3 regions of the Rubrivivax gelatinosus IL144 genome follow, and region 2 is predicted to be linked to each of the others. Evidence: riboswitches for the same ligand, from Rfam matches in the RefSeq annotation. Region 2 holds a riboswitch; each other region holds the start of a gene.

Region 1 (3,267 bases), 1.8 Mb from region 2:
GCGGCCTGCAGCTGGTCGAGATAGTTGACGTTGGCTTCGTAGCGGTGGCGGTGGCGTTCGGTGACGACCGGGCCGTAGATCTGGTAGGCCAGCGTGCCCGGCTTGACGTCCGAGCTCTGCGCGCCCAGGCGCATCGTGCCGCCAAGGTCGGAGCTGGCGCTGCGCTTCTGGATCGAGCCGTCGCGGTCCTGCCATTCCTCGATCAGGGCGATCACCGGGTGGGCGGTCTGCGGCTCGAACTCGGTGCTGTTGGCGTCGGTCAGGCCGGCGACGTGGCGCGCGTACTCGATCGTCGCGACCTGCATGCCCAGGCAGATGCCGAGGTAGGGCAGGCGGTGCTCGCGGGCGAACTTGGCGGCCAGGATCTTGCCCTCGATGCCACGCTTGCCGAAGCCGCCCGGCACCAGGATCGCGTCGTACTGCGCGAGCTGCGAGACGTTGTGCTCGTCCAGCGTCTCGGCATCGACGTACTCGATGTCGACCTTGGCGTGGTTGTGGATGCCGGCGTGGCGCAGCGCCTCGTTGAGCGACTTGTACGAGTCCGACAGGTCGGTGTACTTGCCGCACATCGCGATCGTCACGCGCGCCTGCGGGTGCTCGACTTCCTGCACCAGCGTGTCCCATCGGCGCAGGTCGGCGGGCTTGGTCAGCAGCTGCAGCTTCATGCAGATCAGCTCGTCCAGGCCCTGCTCGTGCAGTACGCGCGGCACCTTGTAGATGGTGTCGACGTCGGGCATCGAGATCACGCCGTGCTGCGGCACGTTGGTGAACAGGCTGATCTTCTCGCGCTCGTCGTCGGGGATGCGGCGGTCGGCGCGGCACAGCAGCGCGTCGGGCTGGATGCCGATCTCGCGCAGCTTCTGGACCGTGTGCTGCGTCGGCTTGGTCTTCAGTTCGCCGGCGGCGGCGATCCAGGGCACGTAGGTCAGGTGCACGAAGGCGGTGTTCGCCGGGCCGAGCTTCAGGCTCAGCTGGCGCACGGCTTCGAGGAAGGGCAGCGACTCGATGTCGCCGACCGTGCCGCCGATCTCGACGATCGCGACGTCGACGTCGACCGCACCGCGGCGCACGTAGTCCTGGATCTCGTTGGTGACGTGCGGGATCACCTGCACCGTCTTGCCCAGATAGTCGCCGCGGCGCTCCTTCTCGAGCACGCTCTTGTAGATCTGGCCGGTGGTGAAGTTGTTCGTGCGCTTCATCCGGGTGGTGATGAAACGCTCGTAGTGGCCGAGATCCAGGTCGGTCTCGGCGCCGTCGTCGGTGACGAACACCTCGCCGTGCTGGAACGGGCTCATCGTGCCCGGGTCGACGTTGAGGTACGGATCCAGCTTGATCAGGGTGACCTTCAGACCTCGCGACTCGAGGATCGCCGCCAGCGAGGCTGCCGCGATTCCCTTGCCGAGGGAGGACACCACGCCGCCGGTGACGAAGACGAACTTGGTCATGTCGCGTGGGGCAGCAGCGCGTGAGCGTGCGCCCAGGTGGTAAAGCGTGATTATAGGCGGCACCCCCCGCATCGCCGGGGTGCGCCGGTGCGGCGCTCGGGCGTGCCGCTTGCCGGGGCGGCGGTGCTAGACTCCGCCCCGCTTGCATCAGGTGCCCTCTTGCACGGCAGGTGTCGGAGGGTTGAACGGGAAGCCGGTGCGCGGCGCGTCCAGGACGCGCGGCAATTCCGGCGCTGCCCCCGCAACGGTCGGCGAGGTGCGGTCAGCATTGCGGCCACTGGTCCTTCGAGGACTGGGAAGGCGCTGACGGCTTCGGTCCACGGCACACGCCGTCGGACCGGCACTCGCGAGCCCGGATACCGGCCCGATGCCAGGGATGCCGGCGTCGCGGTGGGCGGCGCGCACGAGCTTCGGCCCGCAGTCCGTTCGCGACCTCGGGGCCGAGGTCCGCTTCTGCGCGCGTGTCCACGGACGGTGGCTGCTTCATCACTGTCCGCACGGGGTGTGCGGCTGGAGGCCGTCTTGTTCGTCACCATCTTCGACCGCCGTTCCGTCGTCGCGGTCGCTTCCTGCGTTGTCGCCGCCACCGCGGCGGCGCAATCTTCCGAAACCATCGTCATCACCGGCTCGCGCGAGCCGCTGGCCGTCTCGCGTCTGGCTGCCGACGTCGTCGTGATCGACGGCGACGCGCTGCGCGCATCCAGCGCCGGCTCGCTGGCCGACCTGCTGCGTGAGCAGGCCGGCGTGCAGATCTCGCGCAATGGTGGCCCCGGTGCCGCCACCTCGGTGATGATCCGCGGCTCCTCGGGCAGCCAGACCGTCGTGCTCGTCGACGGCGTGCGCGTCGGCTCGGCGACGCTGGCCGATCCGTCGATCCAGGCGCTGCCGCTGGCGCAGATCGAACGCGTCGAGGTGCTGCGCGGCCCGGGCTCCAGCCTCTACGGTGCCGACGCCGTCGGCGGCGTGATCAACATCGTCACGCGCCGCGCCGACGCCGGCCTGCGGTTCGACGCCGCCACCGCGTTCGGCAGCCGCGGCGCACGCGAGCTGTCGGCCGGCGTCAGCGCCACGCAGGGCGCCTGGGACATCGCCGCGTCGCTGGCCCAGGAGCACGACGACGGCGGCAACGCGATGCGTCCCGGCGACCCGTACGGCAACTACAACGCCGACCACGACGGCTACACGCGCGACAGCGGCCAGGCGCGCATCGGCTTCACGCCGGCGCCGGGCCACCGCATCGGCCTGTCACTGCTGCGCAGCCGCCTGGAAACGCAGATCGACAGCACCGAGTACGCGCCGCCGACCTACGCCCCCGACAACACGCCCGACTTCCGCGACAAGCTCGACGTCGACGCCACAGCGCTCGACTGGCGCGGCACGCTCGCGCCGGGCCTGGTCGCGACGATGCGCCTGGACCGGGCGGTCGACGACTCGCGCAGCGGCAAGGCCGTCGTCGATCGCTACCGCACGACGCGCGACCACGCGCTGGCCCAGATCGCCTGGGAGACCGGCGTCGCCGGCCAGCTGGTCGCCGCCATCGAACGCCTGGAAGAGAAGGCCAAGACCAACAGCTACCGCGGCGACCGCGACACCGACATCGGCGTGCTGTCCTGGACAGGCACCGCCGGCCGCTTCTCCTGGCAGGCCGACCTGCGCCGCGACGACAGTTCCGACTACGGTGCCGAGACCACCGGCCGCCTGGGCGCCAGCTTCGCCCTGACGCCGGCATGGCGGCTGCGCGCGCTGGCCGGCAACAGCTTCCGCGCGCCGTCGTTCAACGACCTGCTGTATCCCGGCTACGGCGTCGCGGACATCAAGCCCG
Region 2 (3,267 bases):
TCCTTGCCGATGTTGCTGACCGGCGTGTCGTAGTCGGGGCCGCGGTAGGTCGGCGCGCCGCTGAACGACGGCGAGGCCTGGTCCTGCCAGCCGGACTCGAGGTTCAGCCCCAGCTGCAGCGCGTGATGCGTCGCGCCCAGCTCGGCCTTGGCGTTCAGCGTGAACTCGTGGAACAGCCCGCGGTCCTGGGTGTCGGTCTCCGACCAGCCCTTGGTCACCGCGGCCGGCGGCGGCACGATGGTGATGCCGCCCTGGAACAGGCGGTCGTAGCGCGCCCAGCTGCTCAGGTGCTCGAAACTCAGCGCCGGCGTCAGGCGCACGCGGTTGCGCCAGGCCAGGCTCAGGTACTCGCCGTCGACGTGGGCGCCGGGGATGCCGTAGTTGTCTTCCGGGGCTATGCCGAACATCGGGTGGCCGTCCTTCAGCGGCACGATCGAGCCGCGTTTGGCGTTCACCTGGCTGGAGAAGAGCTGCACGCTGCTGGCCCAGTCGCGTGTCATCGCCAGCTCGCCGCCGACGCTGGCGGTGGCCTGGTCACGCGGCGTGCCGTCCTGGAAGCCGTCGACGCGGCTGTAGGCCGCGCCCACCGACAGGTGGCCGCGTTCGCCGTCCCAGCGCTGGCGCAGGCCGAGGTCGCGGCGGCCGAAGCTGCCCAGCGTCGCGCGCGCGCTGCCGCCTTCGGCCTCGGGCTCGATGAACATCTGCACGACGCCGCCGATCGCGTTGCGGCCGTACAGCGCCGAAGCCGGGCCCTTGATGAACTCGATGCGTTCCAGCAGGTCGGGCGCGACCAGCGTCAGGTCGGCATTGCCCTGCAGCAGGCGCAGCGGCACGCCGTCGATCAGCACCAGCACGTCCTGGGTGTCGCGCAGGCCGCGGGTCTCGAAACGCGTGAAGTAGTTGCCCTGGGTGCCGTGCTGCAGCCCGGGCACCGCGCGCAGCGCGTCCTCGAGCGTGCGCGCGCCGACGGCGTCCATCTCGTCGCGGCCGACGGCGTAGGTGCTGAACGGCAGGTCCAGCGGGTCCTCGGCGGCGCGCGTCGCGGTGACGACGCGGCGTTCGGCGGTGATCTGCACCGTCTCGACGGCCTCGCTCTGGGCCTGCGCGACGGCCGGCAGCGCCAGCGCCAGCACGACGGGGCGCCAGCGGCGCGACGGTGATCTTTCCTGTGGCTTCATCTTCTTCGTCTCTTCTTTTGGAGGGAGGGAAAACAGGGTCAATCGCGGCGCCAGAGCAGCACCGCGCTGCGTTTGGCGCAGCCCAGGCGCAGGCCGCGACGGCCGGGCCGCGCCGAGGCGGCGACCTGGGCCAGCACCTGCGGCCGGCGTTCGTCGCCGGGCGGCAGCCGCAGGCGTTCGATGACGTGCGCCTGGGCCGCGGCCAGCGACTCGAAACACACCTCGTAGCGCCAGTCGGCGAAGTGCAGCGCCTGCGGCGCGCGCCCGGGGCCCAGCGCGGCGAGCACACGCTCGAAGACCGGGCGCGTGTCGGCACCGTGCAGCTCGGGCGTCAGCACACCGGCCAGGCAGAACGTCGCCGGCCCGGCCTGCGCCGGCACGACCCAGGCCATGCAGCGGCGCCAGCGTGCGGCCATCGCGTCGTGGAAGGCGGCGGGCTCACGCTGCGCCGGCGGCAGGTGCGCGGCCAGCAGCGTGTCGGCGGCGACGGCGGGGTCCAGCTGCGTCCAGTCGACCGGCGAGAGTTCGAGCCGGATGCCGCGTGCGGCCAGCGCCGGGCGCAGCGCCTGCAGCCGGCGCTGCATCTCGGCTTGCGGTTCGACGGCGTGCCAGCGCGCCCCCGGCGCCAGCATGCGGCGGCTGAGCACGCCGTTGCCGGCGCCGATGTCGAGCAGATCGGGCAGCGCGCGCGGCAGCAGCGGCAGCACGGCGCGGGCATAGCCGCTGCGCACGATGCTGCGGGCGTAGAACGCCGCTTCGGCGTCGCCCCAGGCGCAAGGCGTGGCAGCGTCGGGCCGGAGCTCCGGCGCGTTGGAAGACATGGGAATACCGGCGTACGCGCCCTGGCCGCTTCCCCGCAGCCTGGCGCCTTACGGCGAGCCGCTCGCGCGGCGCGCCACCTCGTTGGCCGGTATCCGGGCTGACGGAGACGACCCGTGTGTCCTTCCCAGGAGACGACTCCCAGTGGCTTCGACACGAGCTGGGGCCGGTGAGGCCCCGTCCGCTTACCGTTGCGGGGGCAGCTCAGGTTGGGGGCCTGTGGCCCCTCCCTGATTCCCGTTGAACTGCATCCACCGGAGGGTGGGCGCGAGCACCAACGGCCGGAATCATAACCAGCGCCGTCGGCAGCCCCGTCGCGGGACCTGACCTGTATCATGCGCCGCGTTGGTGCTCGCCGAGGCTCTCCGCCGAGGCAGTTCAACGGGAATCAGGAAGGGCGAGGCCGTCACGGTGCGAGCCCCAACCTGAGCTGCCCCCGCAACGGTAAGCGGACGGAAAGACGGCCTCGTGCCGGCCCTTCCGGCCCGTGACACGGCCACTGGGACGGCGGCGCACCAGCGTCGCCACCGGGAAGGCGTCACGGACAGGTCCGCCAGCCCGGATACCGGCCAACGAGGTGGCGTGCCGCGCGAGCGGCGCGCCGTGTAGCGCACGCCGCGGGGAAGCGGCCGGGCGCGTCGAACCCGTCTTTCGTTTCCGAGCCCTCCCCCTCCCGCGCGTGCCGTGTCGCCGCGCCCGAGCCGCTTCGTGCGGCGGCGGGCGGCCGTCGTCGCGCCGTCTCGACCCAGGAGCACCCGATGCACATCGAACCCGGCGTCCTCGCCCAGACCAAGATCCTCGCTGCCAACGTCGCCGCCAGCGGCGTGCTGCTGGCGCACCTGCCCGCGCTCGCCAAGCGCCCGGCGCTGTGGCTGCGCACGGCGCTCGCGGCGGTGTTCTTCTCGCTGTTCATGCAGTCCTTCCACATGGCCGTCGGCCCGTCGGAGCTGCACTTCATCGGCGCGATGCCGATCTACCTGCTGCTGGGCTATCTGCCGACGCTGTTCGGCTTCGCGCTCGGCTTGCTGCTGCAAGGCCTGCTGTTCGAGCCGCAGGACCTGGTGCACCTGGCGGTGAACACGCTGTCGCTGGTCGTGCCGCTCACCGCGGTGCACTTCGGCATCGGCCGCCGGCTGTCGGCCGCGCAGGTCAGCGAAGCGCGTGTCGCCACGGTGCTGCGCCTGGACGCCGCCTACTACGCCGGCGTCACGGCGATGGTCGGCTTCTGGCTCGCCATCGGCCAGGAAGCGACGCCGTTCGCCGACTGGGC
Region 3 (3,267 bases), 1.7 Mb from region 2:
GCACGTCGGCCTTCAGGTCCTCGAAGTCGAAGCGCGCCAGCCGACCGTCGACCTCGCGCAGCTCGGCGTCGGGGCGGTACTCGACGATGCCTTTCAGGTGCTCGCCGAAGGCGCGCTGGAACAGCGCCTTCTTCGACTGGATCTCGGGGTTGGCGTCGAGCAGCAGCAGCTTGGCGCGTGGCCGCGCCTGCTTCAGCCAGCTGCCGATGACGGCGGCACGTTCGTAAGGCCCGGGCGGGCAGCGGAAGGGCGCCCGCGGGATGGTGATCGCGACGACGCCGCCGTCCGGCAGGGCCTCGAGCTGGCGCCGCAACGCCACGGTCTGCGGCCCGGCCTTCCAGGCGTGCGTCACGGTGCCGGCGTCCAGCGCCGGCTGCAGGCCGGGGATCGCCGCGCTGTCGAAGTCGATGCCGGGGGCGACGATCAGCCGGTCCCAGGGCAGGGTGCTGCCGTCGGCCAGGCGCAGCAGGCGGCGCTGGGCGTCGATCGCCACCGCTTCGCCGCGCACGCGCTTGACGCCGGCGGCGGCCAGGCCGTCGTAGCCGCGCGTGATGTCGGCCAGCGTGCGCCAGCCGCCGAGCACGAGGTTGGACACCGGGCAGGACACGAAGACCGCTTCGCGTTCGACCAGCGTGACGTCGACACCGCCCCACAGCCGCAGGTATCGCGCCGCGGTGGCGCCGCCGTAGCCGCCGCCGACGACGACGACGCGGCCGGGGGTCGAGCGCGCCACCGGCGGCGCGGCGCAACCGGCCAGCGCCAGCGTGCCGCCGGCCAGGCCCGCGCCGAGCAGGCGGCGGCGCGTCAGCGTGTGCGAGCGGTCGTGCATCAGCGCTCCCGGCGTTCGGGCTGGGCCGCGAACCACTGCGCCGCCAGGCGCAGCTGCTCGTCGCTGTAGCCGCGCAGCAGCTGGGCCATGATCGTCGAAGGCTGGGCGCCGCTGCGGAACTCGGCCAGCGACTGCAGGGTGCGTTCGGCCGGCTGGCCGGCCAGCGTCTTGATCGTGCCCTGCGAACGGCCTTCGGGGCCGTGGCAGTTGGCGCAGGTGGCGGCCACCGAACGGGCGGCCAGCGCCTCGTCGGCGCGCGGCTCGGCGGCGGCCGGCAGCGCCAGCGCGGCGGCGCCCAGCGCGAGCAGCAGCGGTCGCAACGGCAGTCTCATCGGGGGTTCTCCTGTCCGTGGCCGCGGGGCCGATGGCGCAGCCTAGCGCCGCGGCCGACGGGCCCCATCGGGAACGGCCCGGAGTGACGCCGCGGCCGCTTCCGGCGGGGTTGTCGGCTTGACGGGTGTCAAGAAACTGCGCCGCATCGGCGTGCAGGCGAGGCGGCGATGCCTATCATGCGCGCCGTTGGTGCTCGTCCTCGGCGTCGGTCGGGGCAGTTCAACGGGAATCAGGAAGGGCGACCCGCGTCGCCTGCGAGCCCCCAACCTGAGCTGCCCCCGCAACGGTAAGCGGTCGGAGGCTTCGGGCTTCCGCTCGTGTCGAATCCACTGGGTGAACGCCTGGGAAGGGCACACGGGTCGCACCGCCAGCCCGGATACCGGCCAACGAGGGGGTGCGGCGCGCGAGCGCGGCACCGTACAGCGGCGGCCGCGGGGAAGTGGTCGGCCGCAGCGGCTCTTACCGTCTTTCATGTCGACTTCCGTCCCGGGCCCGTGGGCCTTCTCGTGTGCCCGTGCTGCCGCTGCCCTTCGGGCGGCTGCCGCGCGCGTCGCTGCGCCGCGCACGGCCCGGGGTGTCGCTCTGCTGCTGTGCCTGGCCTGGATGCTGGGTGCGGCCCCGTCGTGGGCGGCGCCGATCGCAGTGCACGACGCGCGTGGCGCCGAGCTGAAGCTTGAGGCTTCGCCGCGGCGCATCGTCTCGCTGCTGCCCTCGCTGACCGAGACCGTCTGGGCGCTGGGTGCCGGCGAGCGCCTGGTCGGTGTCGACCGCTATTCCAACTGGCCGCCGGCGCTGGCGGCGCTGCCGCGGGTCGGTGGCATGGAAGACGCGGTCGTCGAGGCCGTCGTCGCGCTCAAGCCCGACCTGGTGCTGGCCTCGGACCTGTCGCGCGCCAGCGACCGGCTCGAAGCCCTGGGCCTGCGCGTGCTGCGTGTGCACGCCGAGCGCCACGCCGAGATGGTCGAGACGGTGCGCACGCTGGGCCAGGTGCTCGAGCGCCGTGCCGAGGCCGAACGCCTGCTGCAGCGCCTGGACGCCGAACTCGCCGCCGCCGCGGCGCGCGTGCCGCCGTCGCTGCGCGGCCGGCGCGTGTTCTTCGAGGTGCACGCCGGCTGGGGCGCGAGCAGCGCTTCCTTCGTCGGCGACACGCTGGCGCGGCTGGGGCTCGCCAACGTCGTGCCGGCCGAGCTGGGCGCCTTCCCCAAGCTGAACCCGGAGTTCGTCGTGCGCGCCGACCCCGAGCTGCTGCTGGTGCAGCAGCGCGACGTCGCCGCGCTGGCGTCGCGGCCGGGCTGGGCGGCGATGAGTTCGCTGCGCGCCGGGCGCGTCTGCGGCTTCGCGCCCGAACGTTTCGACCTGCTGATCCGCCCCGGCCCGCGCCTGGGCGAAGGCGCCGCGGCGATCGTCGACTGCCTGCAACGGCTGGCCCCCGAGGCCGCCGCCGCCCGCCGATGAGCGCCGCCCTCGTCTTCGCCGCCGCGCTGGCGCTGGCCTGGCTGATCGACCGCCGCTTCGGCGAGCCGCGCGACGCCTGGCACCCGGTGGCCTGGCTGGGCCACGCGATCATGCCGCTGCACCGCCGGCTGCCGAACCTGGCGCCGCGTGCGGCGCTGGTCGCCGGCACGCTGGCCTGGTGGGTGGTGGTCGGCGGCGTCGCCGCGCTCGCCTGGGGCCTGCAGACCGCGATCTTCGCGCTGCCGCACTGGGCCGCAGTGCCGCTGCTGGCACTGGCGCTCAAGCCCTCGTTCGCCTGGCGCATGCTGCGTGACGAGGTCGCCGCGGTCGACGCCGCGTTCAAGGCCGGCGGCCTGCCGGCAGCGCAGCAGCGGCTGCGCAACCTTTGCAGCCGCGACGTCGAGCGCCTGGACGCGCGCGAGGTGCGCGAGACGGCGATCGAGACGCTGGCCGAGAACCTCAACGACTCGGTCGTCGCGCCGCTGTTCTGGTTCTGCGTCGCCGGCCTGCCGGGCGCCTGGGCCTGGCGCGCGGTCAACACGCTGGACGCGATGTGGGGCTACCGCGGCCGCTGGGAATGGGCCGGCAAGTGGTCGGCGCGTGCCGACGACGTGCTCGGCTGGCTGCCGGCGCGGCTGACCGCGCTGCTG

The links. Region 2 has a riboswitch for cobalamin ahead of RGE_RS21760 (class I SAM-dependent methyltransferase). Riboswitches for the same ligand answer to the same signal wherever they lie in the genome.
Region 1: linked by a shared signal. The riboswitch ahead of RGE_RS07385 (TonB-dependent receptor domain-containing protein) and the one ahead of RGE_RS21760 (class I SAM-dependent methyltransferase) in region 2 are both predicted to bind cobalamin.
Region 3: linked by a shared signal. The riboswitch ahead of RGE_RS14090 (ABC transporter substrate-binding protein) and the one ahead of RGE_RS21760 (class I SAM-dependent methyltransferase) in region 2 are both predicted to bind cobalamin.

What each region holds. Positions count from the first base shown of each region.
Region 1 is NC_017075.1:1,544,828-1,548,094, forward strand. Features, by position in the region: gene RGE_RS07380 (CTP synthase) at 1-1,445, opposite strand, end outside; cobalamin riboswitch at 1,578-1,827, shown strand; gene RGE_RS07385 (TonB-dependent receptor domain-containing protein) at 1,968-3,267, shown strand, end outside.
Region 2 is NC_017075.1:4,772,349-4,775,615, reverse strand. Features, by position in the region: gene RGE_RS21765 (TonB-dependent receptor) at 1-1,178, opposite strand, end outside; gene RGE_RS21760 (class I SAM-dependent methyltransferase) at 1,217-1,999, opposite strand; cobalamin riboswitch at 2,067-2,291, opposite strand; cobalamin riboswitch at 2,327-2,585, shown strand; gene RGE_RS21755 (energy-coupling factor ABC transporter permease) at 2,756-3,267, shown strand, end outside.
Region 3 is NC_017075.1:3,062,399-3,065,665, reverse strand. Features, by position in the region: gene RGE_RS14100 (NAD(P)/FAD-dependent oxidoreductase) at 1-829, opposite strand, end outside; gene RGE_RS14095 (c-type cytochrome) at 829-1,161, opposite strand; cobalamin riboswitch at 1,333-1,564, shown strand; gene RGE_RS14090 (ABC transporter substrate-binding protein) at 1,634-2,617, shown strand; gene cbiB (adenosylcobinamide-phosphate synthase CbiB) at 2,614-3,267, shown strand, end outside.